Regions from separate parts of the Paenibacillus sp. LPE1-1-1.1 genome, predicted to be linked through region 3. Evidence: riboswitches for the same ligand, from Rfam matches in the RefSeq annotation. Region 3 holds a riboswitch; each other region holds the start of a gene.
The links. A riboswitch is a leader RNA that binds a small molecule or an ion and turns the genes downstream of it on or off. The one in region 3 is predicted to bind cobalamin.
Positions count from the first base shown of each region.

Region 1 (4,080 bases), on a different contig from region 3:
CTACGTCGTAAACCATTGTCCTTCTTTCTGAGAAGGCATCAATAAATATAGATAGATATGGGAGAGTGGAATTTTTGCAAGCAACAATGGCAAAATCGCAGCAACGAACGGAGCAGACCTACAAAGTATTTCCTATTATGATTTCTTTGCTTTTGGCCGGCTTCGTCGGCATGTTCAGTGAAACGGCTTTAAATGTAGCGCTTAGCGATCTAATTCAAGTTTTTAATATCACTGCGCCAACGGTACAATGGCTGACAACGGGCTATTTGCTCACGCTTGGCATCTTGGTTCCGGTATCGGGCTTATTGCTGCAATGGTTTTCAACGAGGCAGCTGTTTATAGCAGCGGTAAGCTTCTCCGTGCTTGGCACGCTTGTGGCGGCGCTCGCTCCGAGCTTTGATGTGCTCATGGCGGCACGCGTCATTCAAGCCATTGGTACGGCGCTTCTTCTGCCCCTGATGTTTAATACGATACTCATTATTTTTCCTGCCGAGAAGCGGGGAGCGGCGATGGGCATAATCGGGCTCGTCATTATGGTTGCACCCGCGGTAGGACCTACCATAGCCGGACTTCTCATCGAAAATTTGAGCTGGCACTGGATTTTCTGGCTGTCGCTTCCGTTCTTGGTTATAGCCCTTGTTTTTGGAATTTTCTATATGCAAAATGTCTCCACGATTACAAAACCGAAAATCGATGTTTTCTCGCTTGTATTCTCGACCCTTGGCTTCGGCGGCATCGTGTTTGCGTTCAGCAGCGCAGGTGAAGGCGAAGGCGGTTGGGGCAGCGCAAAAGTTATTACCTTTATGATTATCGGCATAGCCGCGCTTATCGTTTTTGCTATCCGTCAGTTGACGATGAAGCAGCCGATGATGAACCTGCGCGCCTTTAAGCATCCGATGTTCATAGTGGGAACGCTGATGGTGTTTATTTGTATGATGGTTATATTAGCCTCCATGCTCGTTTTACCGATGTATTTGATCAGCGGGCTGGGTCTTAGCGCGCTTACGGCAGGTCTCGTCCTATTGCCGGGGGGACTGATTAATGGTATTTTGTCCCCGGTTATGGGCAGCTTGTTTGATAAATTCGGTCCAAAATGGCTCGTTATTCCCGGACTTGTTATCTTAGCAGCCGTGCTTTGGTTTTTCTCCGGCATTACGACGGCGTCGACGCTGGCGCTTGTCATCGTGCTTCATTCCTGCTTGATGATCGGAATTTCGATGGTATGGATGCCGTCGCAGACCAATGGTCTGAACCAGCTTCCGCGCGAACTGTATCCGGACGGCACAGCGATTATGAACACGCTGCAGCAGGTGGCGGGTGCCATTGGCACGGCGGTTGCGGTTAGCATTATGACCGCTGGGATGAACAGTTTCATGAAGAATGCCGCTGATCCGGCTGACCCGGCGAATGCGCCTCTCGCTATGACGGCGGGCATACAGGATGCGTTTATTTTCGCGATGGTCGTTGCGGTCATTGGCCTAGTTGTTGCGTTCTTCATTAAACGGGTTCATGTAGAAAAGCAAAATAATAAAAAATAAAGTTACGAAACATGATGACCTCAAAGCCGAACAGGATGGCTATGTCTGATCGCTTATAGACAAACCCCCTTAATCCCGATATGATTGATAAAATAACCGAATATTTGTTAAGAGAAGGTGCAAGCAGAACGGGTTTTTGTTTGCTTAATAGGGAAGTCCGGTATCATGCCGGCGCGGTCCCGCCACTGTATGTGAAGAGCGTTTCTCTCAAAATGCCACTGTCTGTCGTAGGGATGGGAAGGTAGAGAAACGTGTTGACGCACGAGCCAGGAGACCTGCCTTTTCTTATTTTGTTTCTCATTCTTCGGGGGTAAGAATGGAGATCGGAACGTTATGCAATGCGCATGATGTTTATTTTATTTGCAGTTGCAAATCTTTAATTCGATAAAAGATCCCCTCTGAACAGGGGATCTTTTTTTTGTTTTGCAGCCCCCAGCGGCATAACGAAGAAGCTTGTCCGGTCAAAAAGAATTGAAAAAAGGAAGTAGGAAAGAATTGATGGCAAAGAACAGCAAGCGATGGTTATTCAGCTTATTGATAGGCCTGCTGGTAATTGGAGCAATCGTCGGCTGCGCGAATCCGGAAACGAACGGAAATACGGCAAGCGAGCAAACGCCAGCAAGCCAAGCTCCGCAAGAGACAGCTGTAACGGATGATAAAGGCAGCATAGAGCCTAAAGGCGGAAGCGAGAGCGCGCAACCTGCTAATTCATCTCCGACTGCGGAACCAAAGGCAACGCCCTCTGCGGTCGCGGACAAAGACGAAGATGAAAATCCGGTAAAGGATGCCGCAAGCGAGAAACCCGCTGCGTCCGTGAAACCGGCGAAGCCGACGCTATCCCCAGTGCAGGGCGATCAGCAGGTGACGCCTTCGCCAAAGCCGAATGCGTCAGAAAAGCCCGTCCAGTCTCCGTCTGCCTCACCGGCCGAAACGAAGCAGCCGATTAGTTCGGTTACGATATCGATCGTGGCGGACGAGAAAACGGGCACCGTGCTCGCGGCTACCGCCGTCGAACTGCAGAAAGACGATACCGTGCTTGAAGTGCTGAAGAGAACGACCCGCAAAAACAAAATCCAAATGGAATACAGAGGCGTAAAGGCTGCTGCTTACATTGAAGGCATTGATAATTTGTATGAATTTGATCTCGGCGCAAAGAGTGGATGGATGTACCGGGTGAACGGCGAGTTTCCAAATAAAAGCGCGGGTGCCTTTAAGCTCAAGGACGGCGATGTCATTGAATGGCTGTATACCATCGATCTCGGCGAGGATCTGGGAGCCGAGGCGGAATGAACAATGCCTTCTTCTCCGCTCATCCCATTACCAGCTTCTGCTATTATGCGGGTGTCATTGCCTTTGGCATGCTGTTATTTCATCCTGTTTTCCTCGTGACGTCGATTGCGGCGCTTACGGCTATTATTGTCATTCATGGCGAAGGGAAGCGGCTGCTTAAGCTGCTTCCTTATTATGCGCTTATGGGCGGATCGGTTGCCGTTCTTAACCCGTTGTTCTCCCATCGGGGGAGGCATATTCTCTTTTATTTCATGGATCAGCCGATAACGCTGGAAGCGATTTTGTACGGGGTGACGATGATGCTCTCGTTAATATGCATGATGCTGGCGTTTGTTTCCTTTCAGCAAATCGTAACCACAGACAAATGGATGTATCTGTTCTCGAGGGTCGCGCCGCGCACGTCGCTCCTAACCTCGATGTCGATTCGCTTCGTGCCGCTGTTTATGCGCAGGCTGGAGCAAATTACGACCGTGCAGCGGATGAAGGGGGTAACCATTCACGAGGGCAGCCTAAAAAAACGCAGCAAGGACGGCATGCTGCTCGTTCGCGTGCTGCTGACCTGGTCTTTGGAAGAAGCGCTTCAGACAGCCGATTCCATGAAAGCGAGAGGGTACGGCTCTGCCAAACGAAGCTCCTACGTAATCTATCGGATGGATCGCAGGGACTGGTATGTGCTCGGATTTTTGATAGCGGCGGGGGCCGCCTGCGCTTGGGGCTGGATGCAGGGTTATGGGGTACTAACGATCTATCCCCGTCTGGAATCGATGCATTTGCATCGGGGAGAAGGCTTCATCTTTGCTTGCTATTGTGCTTTTTTATTAACGCCAGCGCTTCTTGAAGGAATGGAGAGAAGGACATGGAAGTCATTCGAATAGATCAACTATCGTTTTATTATCCCGATACGTTAGCGGCTGCGCTCGATAACGTATCCCTATCGGTGAAGCAAGGGGAGTTTGTCGTCTTATGCGGAGCATCCGGCTGCGGAAAAACAACCTTGCTCCGTCATATGAAACAAGAGGCGCAACCGACGGGAAAGCGCTCGGGCACCGTGTTCTTTGAAAGCCTGCCGCTTGCGGAGCTGCCTGCGGTAACCGCAGCAGAGCAGATCGGTATGGTTTTTCAAAACCCGGAAAATCAAATCGTTATGGACCGGGTATGGCATGAGCTGGCTTTTTCGATGGAAAATGTCGGTTATGGCCAAGCGGTTATGCGCAAGCGGCTGGCTGAAATGAGCCATTTTTTTGGACTGGAA
Region 1 covers NZ_JBEGHY010000023.1:1,298,066-1,302,145, reverse strand. Annotated here, with positions in the region: gene MRBLPE1_RS22875 (TetR/AcrR family transcriptional regulator) at 1-31, shown strand, start outside; gene MRBLPE1_RS22870 (DHA2 family efflux MFS transporter permease subunit) at 87-1,538, shown strand; cobalamin riboswitch at 1,637-1,835, shown strand; gene MRBLPE1_RS22865 (DUF4430 domain-containing protein) at 2,037-2,828, shown strand; gene MRBLPE1_RS22860 (energy-coupling factor transporter transmembrane component T) at 2,825-3,703, shown strand; gene MRBLPE1_RS22855 (ABC transporter ATP-binding protein) at 3,685-4,080, shown strand, end outside.
Region 1: it holds a riboswitch for cobalamin, as region 3 does, so the genes downstream of both, MRBLPE1_RS22865 (DUF4430 domain-containing protein) here and MRBLPE1_RS05925 (DUF4430 domain-containing protein) in region 3, are expected to answer to the same signal.

Region 2 (4,080 bases), 1.2 Mb from region 3:
GACATTCCTTCACAAACGGTTAGCTGGTGGCGCTGGGCGTTCCAAGCAGCAAGAAACCTTGCATTTGCTTGCGACGGGAATCGCGTTCGGGTTCCTCCCGTGCGGACTGACTTATGCGATGCAGATGACAGCCGCCTCGACCGGCTCCGGCCTGGAAGGCGCAGCTGTCATGGCATTGTTCGGCTTATCGACCTTCCCCGCATTAGCGCTTGCCGCGTCAGTCGCTGCTTTTGCTAATAAGAAATGGCGCAGGCTAATGCGCAAGGCAAGCCTAGTGACCGCAATAGCAGTCGGCGTCATTTCGATTTTGCGCGGGCTTGCCGTTAATGGCGTAATTCCGTCGATTAATCCGTGGCTGTGGTAGACTCTAGTGGACTGCACGCAGAAGCCTAACGACGGTATAGGAATGGTCATCCATTTCGAGCGTTAAGGTTGCCTTCCAAGTGCCGGCCATTAACGGTATGCCTTCGCCTTCGTATTTGCCTGGAGCAGCTTCTGCCAATTCGAATTGATAATCGCCGCAAACCATATTGAGCATATCCAGCTTAACATGAATGGACGCGTCCTTAACGGGGCTGCCATTTCGATCGGTCACATCGATTTTAAAGCTGTTGCGTTGAAGCACTTTGGCTGGATAGGCATCAATGGTCCAAATGATATTGCCATTTTCGAATGTATGCTCAGTAACGGGCGGAGGCGGGGCATCGTTCGGGTGCAGCCAAATCAATGCCCCGCCGGCCAGAAGCGCAGTGAATATGAAAACAAGAACGAACTTGAGCAAAGGCGAACGGGCGTTACGACTCGGCAGCATGACAGCATATCATCTCCTTTGTTCCGGTGTTTTGGAATCAGCTCATCTAATTTACCTATGCAGGCAATGAGTGGTGCAGAACGTGTTAAGAAATGGTTGGAAGCATCAATGGCATTGGACAAATTTCAAGAGACGGTGTATATTAACATCTGATCATTTCATAGTTTATAGACAGGTGCGGATAGGAGCATAACCGACCAGGAAGCGAAAGCTTACGGTACTCCTTGAGGCTTAATAGGGAAGCCCGGTGTAAATCCGGCACGGACCCGCCACTGTAAGGACGCGCAGCAGTATCTTAATCATACTGTGCTATCCGAGTCAGAAAATCTGCCTGTCTTGTTATACACTCAAACCTACGTGGACTTAGGTACGGTGTTGGAGAAGCTTGCCGCTTAGCTGTTTATGTAAAAGCGTATGAAAGCATTTCTGGCACATTGGCCAGAGATGCTTTTTTTTATTTATACGTAATAAAATAATAGGGGTGCAGTAGAGGATGAACCGAATGAACCGCAATACGATGAAGTTTTTGCTAGGCTTGCTGCTTGTCATGATGCTAGTGGTTACGAGCGCGTGCGGAGCAAACAAGAATGCCGACAATCTGAGTAACAATCAGGCAGGCAATGCGGAGCAACCCGCAACGGCTGAGCCGACGCCGGACGCGTCAGCCCAAACCACGGTATATCCATTGACAATCAAGGATGACACCGGGACGGAAATTACTTTTGAAAAGCAGCCTGCCAAAGTGGTTACGCTTGTTCCGAGCGAAACGGAAACGATTTATGCCATTGGTTCGGGAGAGCAAGTGGTGGGCGTCGATCAATGGAGCGATTATCCGGAAGAGGCAGCCTCGAAGCCGAAGGTCGGCGATATGACGACCAATATAGAAGCTGTCGTGGCTTTGAATCCCGATCTCGTTCTTGCGTCTTCGTCGCTGAATACGGAGGCGATTACGAAGCTGCGCGAGCTGAATATTGCGGTGTATGCGACAGATCCGCTGACCTATGATGCCGTTATTGCCAAAATCGAGAATTTAGGTCATATTATGAATAAACAGTCCGAAGCAACTGCCGTAGCCGACCATATGCGTGAAGTGAAGCAGCAGGTTTCGGATGCCGTAAAAGATGCAGAGAAAAAGAAGGTATTTTTAGAATTTTCGCAAGGCTGGACAGTTGGCTCGGGCACATTCCTTGATGAGCTGCTAGGTTTGGCAGGCGGGAACAACATCTCTGCCGGCTCACCAGGCTGGTACGAGGTTAACGCTGAAGAAGTTGTGACCCAAAACCCTGAGCTCATTATTTATCCTGATTTGAAGGAGGACCCGAATCCGATCGTTGCCGGCATCGAGAGCCGCCCAGGCTGGGATGTCATCGACGCGGTGAAAAACAAGCAAATGTTCGCGGTGACCGAAAACCCGCTCGTTCGCGTAGGCCCGCGGCTTGCGGACGGTTTGCTTGAGCTTGCTAAAGTGATTCACCCGGATCTCGTAAAATAATCCAATGACCTATAAACTCGTTTGGTATGGAGGAGCAGCTATGCTCCTTCTTGCTGTTTCTATCGTTGTTAGTTTGACCATTGGCTCATCCGGCATATCGGTTCGGGATGTGTGGGGCATTATGCTGCATCAGCTGCCTTGGCTTTCGGATAAGCCCACATCCTATACGGCGGGAGAAATCGCGATTGTCACGCAGGTCAGACTGTCCCGCGTGCTGCTGGCGGTTCTTGTCGGCGCATGCCTTGCGCTTGCAGGAGCAGGCTTTCAAGGGGTGCTTCGCAATCCTTTAGCCGATCCTTATACGCTTGGCGTAGCCTCGGGCAGCTCGGTAGGCGCCGCATTTATCATCTTGTTCGGGCTGCAAACGGCGCTCGGGATGTGGACGATTCCGCTTGTAGCCTTTGGAACGGGAACGGTTACGCTGCTTGGCGTTTTTTGGCTTTCACGCAATAAAGGGATTATGCATATTGAAACGCTCATTCTCTCCGGGGTCATTATTCAATCCTTTTTAGGCGCCTTTGTTTCATTTATGGTTTCGATGTCTGAAGGAGTCGTCAATCAAATTTTGTTTTGGTTAATGGGCTCGCTTGCCATGAGAAGCTGGGATAACGTGTATATGCTTATCCCGTTTCTTGCGCTTGGATTGCCGCTGCTGATCGCCTATGGCCAATCGCTCAACTTATTTGTTTTGGGAGAACGGCATGCGGCCCATCTAGGCGTTAACGTAGAACGGACAAAGCTCGTTGTTTTAATCGGCTCCACGCTGCTGACGGCGGCGGCCGTTTCTGTGTCCGGCGTTATCGGTTTCGTCGGTTTAGTTGTACCGCATTTGATTCGTTTATTGGTGGGACCGGACTATCGATTCATTACCCCATTGTCAGCGATCGGAGGCGGAGTGTTTGTCTTATGGGCTGATACGTTTGCAAGGATGGCATTAACGCCAAAAGAAATTCCGTTAGGTGTCGTTACCGCACTGATCGGAGCGCCGTTCTTTGCTTTTTTGCTGCATAGGCGGAAGCTGAAGCAAGGAGGCTCGATATGATAGAGGCACATAACATTACTCAGACCGTTCAGGGACGAGTAGTGCTGAACGGACTATCCTGTACGTTTCAGAAAGGGCGGATGTACGGCATCATTGGTCCGAACGGTGTAGGCAAGTCAACGCTCCTGCAGGTGCTGTCGGGCGTCGAACGTCCTAAAAGCGGTGACGTACGGCTTGCCGGAATCCCCTTAGCCTCCTATCCGCGCAAAGAATTGGCTAAGCAGATGGCTGTTCTACAGCAAAGCGGTCTTCCTCCGGTCGGATTCTCGGTGCGCGAGGTTGTAAGCATGGGAAGGTATCCGTTTCAGAATTGGCTGGGCAGCGACGAGAAAGATTCAGAAACGATCGTTAATGAGGCACTTACCGCAATGGGGCTGCAAGAGCTGGAGCATCGCAAAATGGATCAGCTGAGCGGCGGGGAACGCCAGCGCGTGGCTCTGGCTAAGGTGATGGCGCAGGAGCCGTCTATTATTTTGCTGGATGAGCCCACAACCTACTTAGATATAGGCTTTCAGGTGCAGCTTCTTGATACGGTGCGGGCATGGCAGCAGAAGCGGGACCTAACCGTTATTGCTGTCCTGCATGATTTAAACCTAGCCGCGCTATATTGCGACGAGCTGGCCGTGCTTCATCAAGGAAAGGTTGCCGCCGCTGGAACGCCGCATCAGGTGCTTACTCCGTCACTCATTGAGCGGGTATATGAGACAACGACAACCGTTATCTCCCATCCCGTGA
Region 2 covers NZ_JBEGHY010000001.1:112,711-116,790, reverse strand. Annotated here, with positions in the region: gene MRBLPE1_RS00615 (sulfite exporter TauE/SafE family protein) at 1-364, shown strand, start outside; gene MRBLPE1_RS00610 (FixH family protein) at 368-811, opposite strand; cobalamin riboswitch at 1,010-1,160, shown strand; gene MRBLPE1_RS00605 (ABC transporter substrate-binding protein) at 1,305-2,303, shown strand; gene MRBLPE1_RS00600 (FecCD family ABC transporter permease) at 2,344-3,345, shown strand; gene MRBLPE1_RS00595 (heme ABC transporter ATP-binding protein) at 3,342-4,080, shown strand, end outside.
Region 2: it holds a riboswitch for cobalamin, as region 3 does, so the genes downstream of both, MRBLPE1_RS00605 (ABC transporter substrate-binding protein) here and MRBLPE1_RS05925 (DUF4430 domain-containing protein) in region 3, are expected to answer to the same signal.

Region 3 (4,080 bases):
ACGATGGTAGGAGGCATAATATTAGGGCAGGCCGTCGTAGCAGCAAGATTGGTAAGCAATTTATTAATTATCGTGCTTGCGGCCACAACGATTTCGAATTCGACGATTGTCGGATTCCAAAATTCGCTTTCCATTCGGTTATTCAAATATTTAATCGTCATGATGTCCGCTATATTTGGAATTCTCGGACTGCTCGCAGGGTTGGTGTTACTCAGCGGTTACCTTGCAAGCATTAATACGTTCGGCATTTCCTATTTGAATTTCAGTATGAAAAAGGGTGAGACGGGAAATGGATAGAACTCTGCATGTCGTATTAATGTATAGCCTGACCAAACTGGGATTTGTGTTCTTCTTTTATTCGGGCGACATCATCTCAAGCACGACAGAGGGTCATTGGGTTGCGATTATATTGGGACTTGCGCTAAATATGCTAATGGTTTGGACATACATGAAAGGTCTCAGCTTTTTCCCTAAGCAGGATATTATAAGCATTTATCTGGGCATAGGAAAGTGGGCAGCCGGCTTTTTTCTGCTGCCCCTTGTATTTTATTTGCTTGTCGTCAATGTCATCACCATTCGAGCCTTTTCCGAAATCGTAACCCTTGTTTTCCTTGCCAATACACCGATCTGGGCGATCATGGGGCTCCTTGTTGTGATATCGGCTTATCTTGCGACGAATGGAGTCGATGCTATTTTCCGTACGGGCTTTCTGCTCGCTATTCTATTTCTTCCATTCATTTTTTTCGCGATTGTCACTTCCTTTCAAAATGTGGATTACCGCTACTTATTTCCGTTGATTGACCAGAAATTTTCATTTATAACGAAGCCATCCTATTTGCACAGCTTCTCTGCATTTGCCGTGAGCTTCCTGTTTCTAGGATTTGTTCAACCTTATTTCTCCTACAGCCGCAAAAAAGTGATGTTAGCCTTAGCGGCACTGGTTCCATTTTTCTTTATTTCTGTCTATATTCCGCTGCTTACTTTCGGGCAGGCTACCTCCTCAACCTTTAAATTTCCATTCATTATGCTGGTAAGCACGATCCATATTAATTGGTTGATGTTTGACCGGATTACGATGTTTTTGCTGCTGAGCCTCATCACCTTCACGATGCTGTTTATTTCGATCGTACTGTGGGAAATCAGCCGGATCCTGCATCGGAGCCTGCCAAAGGTGAAGCCCAACTATCTTATCATCATGACAGCAGCCCTTATCTATTCGGCTTGCTTGCTCATTAAGAATTGGGAGTCGATCGAGAAGTTAGCGATGTGGAATACGCTGCTGCGGTTTTTTGTTTTTTTAATCATTCCCTGCTCAATATGGTTTATTGGAGTTCGTTCCAGAAGGATGATCAAAGATGAAAGTGCTTAAGACATTTATTATCATAGGCATGGTCTTAACCCTTAGCGGCTGCTGGGATACTATTGATATCAATCACCGTGTATTGCCGGTTGTGATGGGCGTTTCCAAGCAGAACGGCGAATATTTGATCTATCTTCAAATTCCTGAGCCGGGTCAACATACGACGCAAATAAAAATCGTGACCGGAAGCGGGAACACGATCAATCATGCGGTCGATAAGATCAGTGCTAATTTGGAGAATCGCGTGGATTTACTACACGTGAAGGTTGTTTTGATGGACAAGAAATATGCGCAGGAGGGACTCGAAGATACCATTGCCGATTTTATGAGAGGCCGTGACGTGTCGCCTAAGACGCTGGTTACGATATGCGATGAAGATATGGATTATTTTTTTAAAACGGTAAAAAAAATGATGGAGCCCGAAGGCACGACGCTTTATGATTTTTTCGAGAAAAACGCTGGCTGGGATCCGCAAATTGCATTAACCCGGGTTTGGGAAGTATATCGCAGCATTCACTCTTATACGCGAGACGTAGCCATTCCGATCATTCGGTCGGGGAAAACGACCGCCGTTCAGCATATTGGCTCGGCCGTCATAAAAAACGGAAAAATGGTGGGGCAGATCAATTCGGATGAAACGCTGCTCTTCAATGCTTTTAAAGGCGAGAGCACGCAAGGGAAGATTGAGGTGCTGGATCATGCGAGCGTGCTTATCATAAGCAACTCTATGGATACAAAAAGCGTGATGAGCGGCGGTAAGCCTATTTTAAAAAGTGAATTAAAATTGAAGGTCGTTATCTTGGAAACAAAGGGGAACCCGACAAGTGAATTGATCAAGCAGGAGCTTGACGCTATGCTTACGGAGAAGTTCAATCAAATGTTCGCCAAGCTCCAAGCGGGCGGCGCGGATATTTTGGGTACAGGGCAATATTTCCGGCATAAAATTCCGCGGGTGCAGTTGAAAAGTTGGCGTACGGAGTATTACCCAAAGCTAAAGCTGGATCTTCAAGTAAATGCGATTATCGAAAATACGGGATTTCTCAATATGCGTTAGCGCTTCTAGGGGCCCTTCATCCATGGGATTGAGGGCTGCAGCGGCGCGCTTGGAAAAAAACAAACGGAACCTTTGTCTAATCGGTTTTTTTTTGATACAATTCACAAGTCTAGTACTTACAATTTCATAGAATAGCTAATATGGTGCTGCCGTGAAGCAAATCTTCGCAAGCAGCTTAATAGGGAAGTTCGGTCAAAGTCCGACGCGGTCCCGCCACTGTATCGCAGAGCTGACAATCATTTTATCCACTGTCCGGTTAGGACGGGAAGGAGATCGTCGAGCGATGAAGCGAAGCCAGGAGACCTGCCATAAAAGTGCTCTAAAATTCTCACGAGGATGGGAGGGAGATGTTTATTCGTGCTTCAGCGATAGGTAATTTCCTATGCTTTCTTACGCACGTAACAGCCCCAACATCTTTCCATGCGGAAGATGTTTTTTTGTTGCCAAAAAAGAACCAAAAGGAGAGAAAACATTGCTTGCCTTGAAAACATTCCTAAGAAAAAGCTTGCCTGCCATTTTAAGTTTTGTTTTAATCTTTAGTTTATTTGCGCCTCAAGTCAGTAAAGCCGCAGACCATACCGGAAACGCTGCTTTAAATGAAATGATTGGGAAAACGGTCAATTATTATAAAAATAAAAATGAAACCTTGGAATCCTGGTGGGCGATTGTCGCGCTGTGGGGAGCCGGAGAAAATCTGCAGGACGGCACTTGGAAGCTGCCTAGCTGGAAGACGATAGATCCGAAATCTACGGTTTCCGGAACCGAGTATATCCGGTATATTTTTGCATTGCTCGCCATGGGCGAGGATCCGGCTCATGCTTGGGAGACCAACCGTAACCTATACGCGGAGCTTGCCGCGCAGCAAAATCCTGCAACGGGTGCATTTGGTTCAACCAATAAACATATGTGGGCGATGCTTGCGCTCGATACGGGCGCAAAGCTGGGCAGCGATGTAGGCGGGTGGAACGCAGCCGCTAAACAAAAAGCATTAGATTATCTGCTAGGCAAGCAGCTTAGCGACGGCGGTTTCGCATTTTTTGGGAGCACTTCGGAGTCTGACATGACGGGAATGGGTCTGCTGGCGCTTGGAAACTATCAGAATGACAGCGCCGCGCAGCAGTCGATTGAGAGAATAAAAGCATTTTTGAAAACAAAGCAGTTAAACAACGAGCAAGTCATGTACGGGGAAAATTCAAACAGCATGTCCGCCGTTGTCTCGGGTTTGGCTGCCATAAACGAGGATGTATTGTCTGATCCTTGGACGGCCAATGGCAAAAGCGTTCTCGATTCTTTTGCGCTGTACCAGCTGCAGGACGGCACTTTCAAATGGAATGAAAGCGACACCGCAGGCAATGGCATGGCTACCGAACAAGCGCTGATTGCGCTCACCGATATCCAATCGCTGCAAAGCGTATGGTATCGTTTTGCTGAAGCCAAACCGCCGGTTCCGGTAGCAGCAGAACTGCAAGTAGACGGAATTTCCGGACCGATTTACGCCAAACAACAGGTAACGATTAAAAATACGGAAAAACCGGCAACGGCATTGGATTTGCTGAAGCAAGCCCTTGATCTAGCGAATCCGAAAATCAGCTACAAAGTCGTAGACAGCAGCTTCGGATCCTATGTCTCTTCTATTCATGGCCAAGCGGCGGGCAGCCTTGGCGGC
Region 3 covers NZ_JBEGHY010000001.1:1,359,072-1,363,151, reverse strand. Annotated here, with positions in the region: gene MRBLPE1_RS05940 (spore germination protein) at 1-297, shown strand, start outside; gene MRBLPE1_RS05935 (GerAB/ArcD/ProY family transporter) at 290-1,369, shown strand; gene MRBLPE1_RS05930 (Ger(x)C family spore germination protein) at 1,356-2,414, shown strand; cobalamin riboswitch at 2,539-2,739, shown strand; gene MRBLPE1_RS05925 (DUF4430 domain-containing protein) at 2,887-4,080, shown strand, end outside.